DNA from 3 places in the Herbaspirillum sp. Her4 genome. Region 3 is predicted to be linked to each of the others. Evidence: predicted binding sites of a transcription regulator. Region 3 holds the regulator's gene; each other region holds the start of a gene.
What was found. The regulator FliA, encoded in region 3, starts transcription of late flagellar genes. The targets are predictions, from matches to a motif close to CTAAAGTTTNNNNNNNNNNNGCCGNTA.
Positions count from the first base shown of each region.

Region 1: the regulator FliA is predicted to act here: its motif matches at 2,803-2,829, upstream of ACWFUC_RS13475 (FlxA-like family protein).
Region 2: the regulator FliA is predicted to act here: its motif matches at 1,292-1,318, upstream of motA (flagellar motor stator protein MotA).

Region 1 covers NZ_CM176330.1:2,976,167-2,980,548, reverse strand. The annotation lists gene ada (bifunctional DNA-binding transcriptional regulator/O6-methylguanine-DNA methyltransferase Ada) at 1-732, opposite strand, end outside; gene ACWFUC_RS13485 (Lrp/AsnC family transcriptional regulator) at 918-1,436, opposite strand; gene hppD (4-hydroxyphenylpyruvate dioxygenase) at 1,584-2,699, shown strand; gene ACWFUC_RS13475 (FlxA-like family protein) at 2,894-3,241, shown strand; gene ACWFUC_RS13470 (MFS transporter) at 3,289-4,382, opposite strand, start outside.
Region 2 covers NZ_CM176330.1:4,640,985-4,645,366, reverse strand. The annotation lists gene flhC (flagellar transcriptional regulator FlhC) at 1-350, shown strand, start outside; gene ACWFUC_RS20945 (class I SAM-dependent methyltransferase) at 449-1,243, shown strand; gene motA (flagellar motor stator protein MotA) at 1,433-2,293, shown strand; gene motB (flagellar motor protein MotB) at 2,373-3,311, shown strand; gene ACWFUC_RS20930 (hypothetical protein) at 3,396-3,950, shown strand; gene ACWFUC_RS20925 (response regulator) at 4,080-4,382, shown strand, end outside.
Region 3 covers NZ_CM176330.1:3,405,710-3,410,091, reverse strand. The annotation lists gene flgA (flagellar basal body P-ring formation chaperone FlgA) at 1-313, shown strand, start outside; gene flgM (flagellar biosynthesis anti-sigma factor FlgM) at 527-841, shown strand; gene ACWFUC_RS15435 (flagella synthesis protein FlgN) at 873-1,331, shown strand; gene ACWFUC_RS15430 (RNA polymerase sigma factor FliA) at 1,460-2,197, opposite strand; gene ACWFUC_RS15425 (MinD/ParA family ATP-binding protein) at 2,203-3,006, opposite strand; gene flhF (flagellar biosynthesis GTPase FlhF) at 3,041-4,382, opposite strand, start outside.

The DNA of each region.
Region 1 (4,382 bases), 430 kb from region 3:
CTGCAGTTGCCGCAGCAACTCCTCCGGCTCGCTGCCCAAGGTGAGCGCGCAGATACCCTGCTCCGTGGCCGCCACCAGCAAGGCTCCCAGCCAGCATTGCGCAACGGCGAAGCGGATTTTCTCGCCACGGCCGCCACGACGATAGGTCGCCGGCTGCATGCCCAGTTGCGCCTTGCTCTGAGCATAGAAGCGGCCACTGGAATGGAAGCCGACGTCATAGAACGTCTCGGTCACGCTGGCACTGCCGCCGAGTTGCGCGCGCAGGCGGCCGGCGCGATGGGCATCGGCATAGGCCTTGGGAGTGAGGCCGGTGTGCTGCTTGAAGACCCGATGAAAATGATGACGGCTCAAGCCCGCGGCCTGCGCCAGCGTGGCCGTATCCGGCTGTTCCTCGGCCTGCGCGATCAGGCGGCAGGCTTGCGCGATGGCCTGTGCCTGGCGCTCTTGCAAGGGCGGCTGGTCCGGCTTGCAGCGCTGGCATGGACGAAAGCCCGCTGCTTCGGCCGCAGCGCAGCTGGCGTGGAAGGCCACGTTCTTGCGCAAGGGTGTGCGTGCCCCGCAGGAGGGCTTGCAGTACACGCCGGTGGTGCGCACCGCATACCAGAACCGGCCATCGAAAGATGCATCGCGCTGCTGCACGGCTTGCCAGCAGGTGTCGGGATCGAGTCCGTTGACGTCGGCGGCGGAGGCAGCGGAGCTAGTCGGCGGAGGAGAAGAAGTGATGGTCAGCATGGAGCGCTCCCGGAATCGGATGCCACTGATTCTAGGCCTGCGCTGACGGGGCAGCACTCCGGCGATTGCTTTTGAATTCCTGAGCCGGATCAGAGGCGGAGCAAAGCCTGATAAAAAGCATCATTCGATTATTCAATGATTGAGGCATCCAATCATTGAATAACGACATCATGCTTTTTGAAACCTCACTGCGAGAAGCGGATGCGCTGGCGCGACTTCACCGGCTGCATCACGTGTTCCAGCGGCAGTTCATGGGATTGCTTGACCTTTTTGAGGGTGATGTTGGACTTGACGTTGGTCACGCCCGGCAGGCGCAGCAGGCGCGTCATCATGAATTCGGAGAAAGCGGCCAGGTCGGGGGCCACGATGCGCAGGATATAATCGCCCTCGCCCGTGACGGAGAAACATTCGGTCACTTCCGGCATCGTTTCCACGGCCTTCTCGAAGAGTTCGCCTCGGGTTTCGCCCTGGCGGTCCAGGGTCACGGTGGTGAACGCGGTCACGCCCAGACCGACCACGGCCGGGTCCAGCACGGCGGTGTAGCGTTCGATGACATGGGCTTCTTCCAGCCGCTGCACGCGACGGCTGATCTGCGAAGTGGACAGGTGGACTTTCAGACCGAGGGCGCTATTGGTAATATGGCCATCTCGCTGCAGCTCGGTCAGCAAGGCCAGGTCGTAGCGGTCCACGTTGATGATGCTCATTTGTCTCTCCAAAGTTCATATTTAAGAATTATTTGTGCATATTATCTAATATATCGCGCAAAAAACAATCACAAATTGCAGTCTTGACGCAATAAACTCCTCGCATGGGCCGCGCTTGGCGGCCCTCCCCACACGAGGAGACACCAGATGGGCCACGCAGACACCCAGTTCGCCACCGCAGCCGCCAATTCCCCTGTCCGCGCCAGCGGCGACCTGTTCGACAATCCCATGGGCACCGACGGCTTCGAGTTCGTCGAGTACACCGCCGCCGATCCGGCCGGCATTGCCGCCGTGCTGGAGCTGATGGGTTTCACCGCCGTGGCGCGCCACCGCTCCAAGAATGTCACCCTGTATCGCCAGGGCCAGATCAACTTCATCCTCAACGGCGAACCCGGCAGCAATGCCGCCGCCTTCGCCCAGGTGCACGGGGCTTCGGTGAACGCCATGGCCTTCCGCGTCAAGGATGCGGCCCATGTGTACAAACGTGCACTCGAACTCGGTGCCGAAGGCGTGGAAGCCAAGCTGGGCCCGATGGAACTGAACATTCCTGCCATTCGCGGCATCGGCGGCTCGCTGCTCTATCTGGTGGACCGCTATGGCGACAATGGCTCCATCTATGACGTCGACTTCCAGTTCTTCCCTGGCGTGGAGCGCAATCCCAAGGGCGTGGGCCTGACCTACATCGACCACCTGACCCACAACGTCATGCGCGGCGCGATGGACACCTGGTCGTCGTTCTATACGCGCCTGTTCAATTTCCGCGAGATCAAGTATTTCGACATCGAGGGCAAGGTCACCGGCCTGCGTTCGCGCGCCATGACCAGCCCCTGCGGCAAGATCCGCATTCCCATCAACGAGAGTGCCGACGACAAGTCGCAGATCGAGGAATTCATCAAGCAGTACAACGGCGAAGGCATCCAGCACATCGCCCTGGGCACCGACGACATCTACCAGACCGTGCGCGCCCTCTATGCCCGCGGCGTGCCGCTGCAGGACACCATCGCCACCTACTATGACCTGGTGGAACGCCGCATCCCCGGCCATGGCGAAGACCTGGCTGCCTTGCGTGAACTTAAGATCCTGATCGACGGCGCACCCACCGATGGCCAGGGCCTGCTGCTGCAGATCTTCACGCAGAACCTGATCGGGCCGGTGTTCTATGAAATCATCCAGCGCAAGGGCAATGACGGCTTCGGCGAGGGCAATTTCAAGGCCCTGTTCGAATCCATCGAGCTGGACCAGATGCGCCGTGGCGTGATCTGATCCCCTGACCGCAGCCACTGCGGGCCGCCCTGAGGACGCCCGCATGTCGAAGGCGCAGCACCCTTTACGGGACTGCGCCTTTTACTTTTTTTACTTTCCGTGGCTCAAGATGTCCGCGTGGCTGCCGTAAAACAAAGCGAAGGCACTATCGCAGTCCCCTTGCAATCCTTGCGCCCCTGTGGGCTGGAGTTCGCATGAACGTCGCGTATGAACAAGAACAACCTGCCCACGCTGAAGTCGCAGTGGCAGACACGCTGGACCATGACCCCGCCGAGCTGGTGGCGCAATTGAGCCACCGCATCCTGCTCCTGCAGCAGCAGGCGCAGTCCCTGGCGCGTTTCCCGGGCAACCGGGATGGCAAGCAGCAGCGCCAGTTGCTGCAGCAGCAGATCCGCAATCTCTACCAGCAATTGTTTGCGCTGGAACAGCAGCAGGCGCAGCAGCGCCGCCGCAGCGAAAACTATCTCAGCATGGCGCTCTCCGTGGCGGCCCATGCCGCGCACCAGCATGCCCACGGCGAGACGGTGGCACCGGCGCTGTAAGCCCGGCAAACCCGGTCTCAACGCCCTGCCCTGCCCGGTCCTCCCGCTCAATAACGCAGCCGCGACAGGCTGACCAGGCTGGCCGCGCCCGCCAGGGCGGCGGCAAAGCACAGGACCAGCGCATACGGCGAGCCCGAGAACCCCATCAGCATCGCCACCACCGACGCCCCGACGGTCTGCCCGGTCAGGCGTGCCGTGCCCAGCATGCCGCTGGCTCCGCCGGTCCGTTCACGCGGCGCGGCACTGATCATGGTGCGGTTGTTGGGCGACTGGAACAGTCCGAAGCCGATACCGCACACCGCAAACATGGACAGCATCAGGCCATCGGGCGTGCTGCGGTCCACCGTCAGCAAAGCCAGCAATCCCAGGCACATCACGGCCAGCCCGATCCCCCCCAGCAAACCCGCAGCGACGCGGTCCGACAGCTTGCCGGCCACCACGCCGGTCAGCGCAACGGCCACCGGCCAGGCCGTCAGCAGCATGCCCGCACGCGCGGCGCCCATACCCAGATGATTCTGCAGCATGAAGGGCAACATCACGAAGACCGCCATCTGCGCTGCAAAGGAGCAGAACGAGGTCCCGATCGACAAGGCAAACAAGGGGATGCGCAGCAGGTCCAGCGGCAGCATGGGCGCGCTCGGCGACTGCAGCTTGAGCAGCAATGCCAGGCTGATGGCGGTCAGCAGCGCGCAGCCCGCCACCACCCAGCCGCCTTGCAGGTGGCCGATGGCATCGATGGTGTAGAGCAGCAAGCCGATGAAGGCCATGCACAGCAGCGCCGACTGGCGATCGAAACGGCGGGCCGACAAGGGATTGAACGGCAAGGCGCGGCTGCCCACGGCCAGCGCCGCCAGCCCCAGCGGGATGTTGATGAGGAACAGCCAGTGCCATGAGCCCAGATGCAGGATGACCCCGGCCACGGTGGGCCCCAGCGCATTGCCGGTCCCGGCCACCAGCGCGTTGTAGCCGATGGCCCGGCCCAGCTGCCGGGCCGGATAGATGAAGCGGATCAGCGCGGTATTGACCGACAGGATGCCGGCCGCCCCCAGCCCCTGCAGCACCCGCGCCAGGCTCAGTTGCAGCATGTCGCCGCTGGCTGCACACGCCAGCGAGGCCAGGGTGAACAGAAACAAGCCGCCCA
Region 2 (4,382 bases), 1.2 Mb from region 3:
TCAGTGGCATCGAGGCCGTCATGAAGGCCTACAAGCTCTACCTGGAGCAGGTCGGCTACAACGATGCCGGCGAGCCGGTGCTGTCGCTGACCCGTGCCTGGACGCTGGTGCGCTTCTTCGAAAGCAAGATGCTCATGACCACGCCCTGCTGCAAGTGCCACGGCCACTTCGTGGTGCATCGCCTGGACCTGCATCAGGACTACCTGTGCGGCCTGTGCCACATGCCCTCGCGCGCCGGCAAGACCAAGAAGGCCAAGGATGCGGTCATCATGGGGCTGGTCGAAGGCGCCATGCCTGTTGCTGCTTCCGCGCCCCTGGGCACCGAGCCGGTGCTGGCCGCCGTGGCCTGAGCCGGAACAGGGATGTACCGATGCCTTGCTGCTGGCGAGCAGCAGGGTGGTAATGGGCCAGGGTGTTCAACCAAAAAAGAATAAGGCCGATTGCCTCGATGTCCGAACCTGAGAATCACCCCGGTGCCGGGCGCAGGCCCCTGTGGCAGGCGCCGGCCATCCAGGCCTTGCTGCTGTTCGTGCTGGGCCTGATTGGTGCCAACGTGCTGGACGTGCTGTTCCAGCGCGCCGGTCTCGCTCCTCTTTCCCCCCTCCAGACTTCCCTGCTGCATGGCGTGATCGCTGCGCTTCTGGCACGACTGCGCCGCATGGCCGCGTGGTGGTGGCTGATCCTGCTGGTGTTCCCGCTGGCGGCGTTGGGCGTGGGTCAGTTGCACCTGCCGTCGTGGGTGTTCCTGGCGGTGTTCCTGTTCATGCTGGTGCTGTTCTGGTCGACCTTTCGCAGTCAGGTGCCGTTCTACCCTTCCGGGCAGAGTGCCTGGGATGCCGTGGCGGGTCTCTTGCCCGAGGGGCGGCCGATCCGTTTCATGGATATCGGCAGTGGCCTGGGCGGTGCCGTCCTGGACCTGTCGCGCCGCCGGCCCGAGAGTGAATTCACCGGCATCGAGATTGCGCCCTTGCCGTGGCTGGTGAGCCGGCTGCGGGCGGCACTGGCGGGCAATCGCTGCCGCTTCGTGCGCGGCGACTACCTGCTGCTGGATTTTGGTGACTATGACGTGGTGTTTGCCTATCTGTCACCGGCGGCGATGGAGGCGCTGTGGCACAAGGCGCGCGCTGAGATGAAGCCGGGGACACTGCTTCTGAGCTACGAATTTCATATCCCCGGTACCACTCCGGATGTGGTGGTCGAACCGGAGCACGGGGGCAGGGTGCTGCACGGATGGCGCATGTGAGGCGACACAGGTAAAGAGACCCTTTACAGGGGCTGCGAGACGCGACGTATCAAGTTTGCGCCAATTCAGCCGTAAATCGAAAAGGAAGGGCGTTTTTCGGATATGTATTCCCCCATTTGCTTGACTGGAATACCTGTAATCTGACGAACGTGAAAATACACTCAACGCCACAGGGACGGGAGTAGGCACTTGCTAGTCATCATTGGATATATCGTGGTCATGGGGTCCGTCTTCGGCGGCTTTGCCCTGTCGGGCGGCCACCTGGGGGCACTGTTCCAGCCACTCGAACTGCTCATGATCGGCGGCGCCGCGCTGGGCGCTTTCCTGGTCGGTAACAACAACAAGGCCATCAAGGCCACCATGAAGGCTTTGCCGACGGTCTTCAAGGGCAGCACCTACACCAAGGCGCTGTACATGGAACTGATGGCGCTACTCTTCGAGATCCTCACCAAATCCCGTAAAGAGGGTTTGATGTCGATCGAAGGCGACATCGAAGAGCCGGAAAGCAGCCCCATCTTCAGCAAGTACCCTGGCGTGCTGGCGGACCATCACCTGATCGAGTTCATGACCGATTACCTGCGCCTGATGGTGTCGGGCAACATGGATGCGTTCCAGATCGAAAACCTGATGGACAACGAAATCGAGACCCACCATCACGAGGGCGAGATTCCGGTGCACTGCATCGCCAAGCTGGGCGACGGCATGCCGGCCTTCGGTATCGTGGCGGCGGTGATGGGCGTGGTGCACACCATGGAGTCGGTGGGTATCCCTCCCTCCGAGCTGGGCATGCTGATCGCGCACGCGCTGGTCGGTACCTTCCTCGGTATTCTGCTGGCCTACGGTTTCGTGGGCCCGCTCTCCAGCTTGCTGGAACAGAAGCTGCACGAATCGACCAAGATCTACCAGTGCGTGAAGGTGACGTTGCTGGCGAGCCTGAATGGCTATGCGCCGGCACTGTCGATCGAATTCGGCCGCAAGGTCCTGTTCTCGACCGAACGTCCGACCTTCCTCGAACTGGAAGAGCACGTCAAGCAGGCCAAGGGCAAGTAAGCGGTCGGCAGGCCGGCCAGGGGAGGCCGGCAGGCAGGGCGATTCACACAGACATCAGTATTGAAGCAGGAGCACAGGCATGGCCGACGAAGGTCTACGTCCCATTATCGTCAAGCGGATCAAGAAAGGCGGCGGGGGTCACCATGGTGGCGCCTGGAAGATTGCGTACGCCGACTTCGTGACCGCGATGATGGCCTTCTTCCTGCTGATGTGGCTGCTGGGATCGACCGCCAAGGGCGACCTGAACGGGATCGCCGAATACTTCAAGACGCCGCTGAAGGTGGCCATGGCCGGCGGTTCCGGCAGTGGTGATGCCAACACGGTGCTGCCCGGCGGCGGCAAGGATCTGACCCGCCAGGACGGCCAGCTGCGCAAGGGCGAGAACGATGTGGTCTCGCGCAAGCAGAACCTGAAACAGGCACAGCAGGAGCTGGAACGCGCCGAGCGCACCCGGCTGGAAGAACTGAAGTCGCGCCTGGAAAAGGCCATCGATTCCAATCCTACCTTGAAGCAGTTCAAGAACCAGCTGTTGATCGACATCACCTCGGAAGGCCTGCGCATCCAGATCGTGGACGAGAAGAACCGTCCCATGTTTGCCCTGGCCAGTGCGCAACTGCAGCCCTATACCAAGGAGATCCTGCATGAGATCGGCCGCACATTGAACGACGTGCCCAACAAGATCAGCCTGTCCGGCCACACCGATGCCACGCCTTATTCGCGCGGCGAGAAGGGCTACAGCAACTGGGAACTGTCGGCTGACCGCGCCAATGCTTCGCGCCGCGAACTCATTACCGGCGGCATGGACGAATCGAAGGTGCTGCGGGTGGTGGGCTTGTCCTCGGCGGTGCTGCTGGACAAGGAAGATCCGTTCAACCCGATCAACCGCCGCATCAGCATCATCGTCATGAACAAGAAGGCGGAAGAACTGGTGGAAAAGGATAGCGGCTCGTTGAACGTCCCCACCGATGCCAGCGATGAAGATGTGCAGCAAGGGCTGAGTGCGCCGGCCAAGAACTGATAACAGATGCCACGCCGGCGCGGGTGCGCGCGGTTTGCCAATGAAGCAGAAGTGTTCCAATTGAACAGGGGAAGAGAGCCGGATATGCCGACCAAGACCATGCTGCAGGAGCTCAAGCGCTTGTTGCTCGATACTGCCAGCGGCGGCAGCCGCCAATTGACGGAAGTGGAGTCGGACCTGGTCCAGACCAACATCCTGCTGGGCGAAGCCATCGGCAAGCTGGGCAACAGTTTCATGGAGCTGCATCGCGCGGTACAGATACAGCAATCCATCCTGGAAGGCCTGATGAACGGCAGCGGTCAGTTCGACAGCGCGAGCATCGATCAGCTCAAGGCCACCCAGGGCGAAGTCAGCCACTACGTCAACGCGGCCGTGACCGGCTTGCAGTTCCAGGACATGACCAGCCAGCTGCTGGAACGCATCGTGCGCCGCGTGATCGGCCTGCGTGAAGCGCTGGGGGTCCTGAGTGCGAACAGCTTCGAGATCGTCCCCGAGCAGGGCCAGACCGACGAAGAGGTCAAGGAATTGCTGGCCAGCACGGTGCAGGCGATTGAAGAGCGCCTCAACATGCTCGATACCGGGCTCTGGAAAGCAGTGCGCCAGACCCGCATGGAAAGTGGCGACATCGAGCTGTTCTGATCGGTGGCTGGCTGAGTGGTACAAGATTGAACTAGGTCATTCCGGCCTTGGCTGGGCGTTAGGTCGGTGGCCAAGGGTGCGGCATAATGCATACGCGCATGAGCCTTATTGAAGAAACAGGGAGTAACGATGTCCAAAACGATTCTCGCAGTAGATGATTCCGGGTCACTGCGTCAGATGGTGGTATTCAGTCTGAAAGCTGCGGGTTACAACGTGACCGAGGCGGTCGACGGGGTGGACGCGCTGGAAAAGGCCAAGACGCATACCTTCGACCTGGTCCTGACCGACCAGAACATGCCGCGCATGGACGGCCTGACGCTGATCCGCTCCCTGCGCGAGCTGACCAGTTACGCACGTGTGCCCATCCTGATGCTGACCACCGAGTTCAGCGACGAGATGAAGGCCAAGGGCAAGGCCGCCGGTGCCAATGGC
Region 3 (4,382 bases):
GCGCATTCGCGGCGACATGTCGGCGCTGCCCAGCGGCGTGATCACCGAAGAATCACAGGTCATCGGCCGCGTCGCCAACATGTCGCTGCGCGCCGGTACGCCGCTGCGCCTCGACACCATCCGCAACCAGCGCGTGGTGCAGCAAGGCCAGGCGGTACGAGTCGTATCGATCGGTCCGGGCTTCCAGATTTCCACCGAAGCGCGCGCCCTGACCAATGCCAACGAAGGCCAGATGGCCCAGGCCCGGACGGCGGCCGGCCAGGTGGTGAGCGGGATCGCCAAGGCGGGCGGGATTCTGGAAATCAACTATTGAGCCGGTGGCCGCGGTTTCCCTATTGATATGAAGCAATTGCCCGCAGGGCAAGTCCTGCGCGGAACGCAGCGGATCGCCCGGACAGGAATATGAAGAAAAGTACCCGAATTCAGCTTAATTCAGGTGCGGGAATGTTAAAGTTTGCCCAGAACTGGTCGATAATCCATACGACAGGCGGGTGCGAAGCGCCCCCACCCTACAAGGAATACTGCCGTGAACGTTAACGACGCCCTCAAATCTGCTGCCCTCAACACCGAGCAGACGCAAACGCAGACCCGCAACACGACTGCCGCCAATCCTGCGGGCACCGACCCGGCCGCCACCAAAGCGGCTTCGGACAGCGTGCGCTTGTCCAGCACCTATCAGGCGCTGGAAACCAAGGACACCAAAAACGGCGGTTTCAATGCCGAAAAAGTGGAAAAGCTGAAAGCGGCCATCGCCAACGGCACTTTCCAGATCGATGCCGACAAGATCGCCGACGGCGTGATCGATACTGTCAAGAATCTCATCAGCGCCCGCCCGGCCTGATTCCCGTTTTACCGCTCAGAGGATCTTTCGCATGAATCCGGCCAGCAACCTGTCCCTGGAACACGCCGCGCTGTCGCGCCTGGTGGAAAAACTGAGCCAGGAACAGGCACTGCTGGCGGAAGCCACCGCCGAAGGCCTGACCGACATCATTACCGAAAAGGCCGCTATCGTTGCTGAAATGTCCACGCTGGCCGGCAATCGCCACGCGCTGCTGGGCAGCCTCGGCTACAGTGCAGATGAAAGCGGCATGCAACAGTGGATGAATGAGCAAGCCAGCGACGCTGACCGCGAGATCTGGGCCAGCCTGTTCGAACTGGCGCAGGACGCCAAGGAACTGAACCGCGTCAATGGCCTGCTGATTGGCAAGAAGCTCTCCATCAATCAGAGCGCCCTGACCATCCTGCAAGGCAAGACCGGCACCGGCAATTTCTATGGCCCGGACGGCCAGAACAGCATCCGATCCTCGGGACGCCGTCTAGGCGTGGTATAAGTTTCAGCCGCTTCCCGCTCACGGAAGCACCGCAAGATCGCATCAACAAAAAGCCCGGCATTTGCCGGGCTTTGTCGTTAACGCTTCCTGCGTCCTCTCTCGGATCTGCGCCCTGAAGGCAGGCAGCCTCAGGCCACCCCGCTCCAGGAATGCTCGCGCAGATACGAACGCATGCGCGAGATCGCCTGGCTGTGCAACTGGCACACGCGCGATTCGGAAACGCCCATGACGGCGCCGATTTCCTTGAGGTTCATTTCCTGCTCGTAGTAGAGCGCCATCAGGATCTGCTCACGCTCGGGCAAGGCCTTGATGGAATCCACCACGGCTTCGCGGAAACCGCCATTGATCAGGCTCTGCAGCGGATCATCCTCGCCGTCGCCGGTCTGGTAGCGGTCCAGGAAGTGTTCGTGGCCGCCATCGTCGTCGTGGAAATCTTCGTAATAGATCAACTGGTGGCCGCCGCAGTCGGTCAGCAGCGACTGATACTCGGCCAGGCTGATCTTCATGTGCTGCGCCACTTCCGCTTCTTGCGGCTGGCGGCCCAGTTGCTGCAGCAGGGACTGCATGGCTTCTTCCACCTTGCGCGCATTCTGGCGGATGCTGCGCGGCAGCCAGTCGCTGCTGCGCAGCTCATCCAGCATGGCACCACGGATACGCTGCACGGCGTAGGTCTCGAACTGCGCGCCATGGGTTTCCTCGTAGCGGTTGACGGCGTCGAGCAAGCCCATCATGCCGGCCTGGATCAGGTCGTCCACCTCTACGCTGGGGGGCAGCTTGGCCTTGAGCTGATGCGCCAGTTTCTTGACCAGCGGCGCATGCTGCTCCAGTACGTCGTTCTTGCCCTTTTTTCCCTTGACGTTATACATGCACGTCACACTCCCAGACTGGCGCCGTCGGTGGCCATCCCGTAGCTGCTGCGGGCCGTATCCGGACCGGCGGTGAAGCGCTTGGACAGGCGCTGGAAGGCCAGCGCGGCACCGGCGAAGGGAAACACGTCCATCACCGCCCGCCCCTGTCCGGTGGCGCGGCGAATATGGTCATCCGCCGGAATCGCGCCGATGAAATTGAGCTGCGCCGCCAGGTAGCGGCTGGCCGCTTGGGCCATGTTGGCGTAGACGGTACGGGCTTCGGCTTCGGTGGCATCGTTGACGATGAGACTGAAAGGACGGCGACCGATGCGGTCGCTCAGGCTCTTGAGGAGCACATAGGCCGCCTTGATCGAAGACGCCGTAGTCGAGACCTGGATCACGATCTCACCCATTTCCATGGTCGGCACAGGCAGCGACAGGTCGCGTGCCAGCACGCCATTGACCAGTGTGATCTCGGCCTGCTCGATGAGGCTGTCGAAGATCTCCGCCAGACGGCCGGCATGCGGATCGGTCGCCGAGGGCACGTTGCGGCGGGCGATGCGCGCCATCGAAAAACCTTCCGGCAGGAGCCGTGTGGCTTCCGCCATGGGACGCTCCATGCGCGCTACTTCCTGCAGCGTCGCCACGTCGTGACGCAGGCCGATGCGGGTCAGCAGACCGGTTGTGGCCACGTCGCCATCCACCACCAGCACGCTGTGCTTGGCCTGTGACAGTGACGCCGCCAGATTGATGAGCATGGCACTCTTCTCTTCCTCACCCAGCACCGAGAAGAAGGTGAACAGCCTGGGCACCGGACGCTCCAGCATCCGGCGCAACCCTGCTGCCTGGTCGATATCGTAACTAGCCAAAGCTCACCTCACGCAGTCCCCGGTCATTCATGGACATGGCAGTAGGACCGATCACGCCCGGCAACTCACCTTCCTGGAATTCGAAAGGGGCCGTTTCACGCTTCTGCTTGAAGGCACGGTCGGCGAGATAAAGCTTGTTGGCCACGTGCAGGTCTTCCGGCACGCGCTGGCCATTGGCCACGTAATGCAGGTTGAGCTTGTGGCGGATCACCACATCCAGCACGTTGCCGATGGTGGCGGCTTCGTCCAGCTTGGTGATGATGCAGCCGGCCAGCCCGGAGCTGGAATAGGCATGTACCACTTCATTGAGCGTACCGCCGGTGGCGGTGGCATTGAGGCACAGCAGGCGCTTGATGTCCACGCCGGCACCGGCCAGCATGGCGTCCTGCTCGGCCACCATCTGGTCGCGCTGGCCGACACCGGCGGTATCGATCAGTACGGTGTGCTTGCCCTTGAGCTCTTCCAGGGCGATGCGCAGGTCGGTCTCATCCTTGACCGAGTGCACCATCACACCCAGGATCTTGCCGTAGATGCGCAGTTGTTCGTAACCACCGATACGGTAGCCGTCGGTCGTGATCAGGGCCAGCTTGCCGGAGCCGTGGCGCATCACGCAGCGCGCCGCCAGCTTGGCGGTGGTGGTGGTCTTGCCAACGCCAGTGGGGCCGACCAGCGCGAAGACGCCGCCGTTTTCCAGCAGTTCGTTTTCGTTGGCCAGGGTATTGAGATTGCGCGCCAGCACCGACTTGACCCAGAACATGATGTCCTGCGACTTGGAGTTGGCAGGCAGGTTTTCGGTGATCAGGCGCGACAGGCTGGCCGAGAAGCCGGCCGCCAGCATTTCCTTCAGTACCACGCCCTTGAGCGGATCGCGTTTCTGCGTACCGCCCCAGGAAATCTCGGCCAGCTGGGTTTCCAGCACGCCGCGCATGGAGCGGATCTCGCTCATGACTTCGGAAAGGATTTCGTCGTAGTCCTTGCCATCGAATTCAGGCAGGGCCGAACGTGGACGCTGGTCATGTTCACCAGATTCCTGCGCCTGCTGGGCCGAGGCCGGACGGCCACCGGCCTCCTGCTCCGCACGGCGGCTGCGCCAGACGCGGGCATCGCTGGCCGGAGCAGCTTCCACCGGGCGCGCAGGCGCGCGGCCGTGGGCCGGCTGGTCCAGCAATGGCGCATGCTCGGGGCGCGCGGCGCGGGGCGGCTGCTGGGCCAGCGGCGACGACAGCAGCGCCGGACGCTTGGCCTGCTGTGCGTTCGGCGCACCGGACTGCTGCTGCAGCGAGGCCGCCTGCGGGCGAGCATTGGGGTCGCGCGCGCCGGTCGGGGCCACCAGG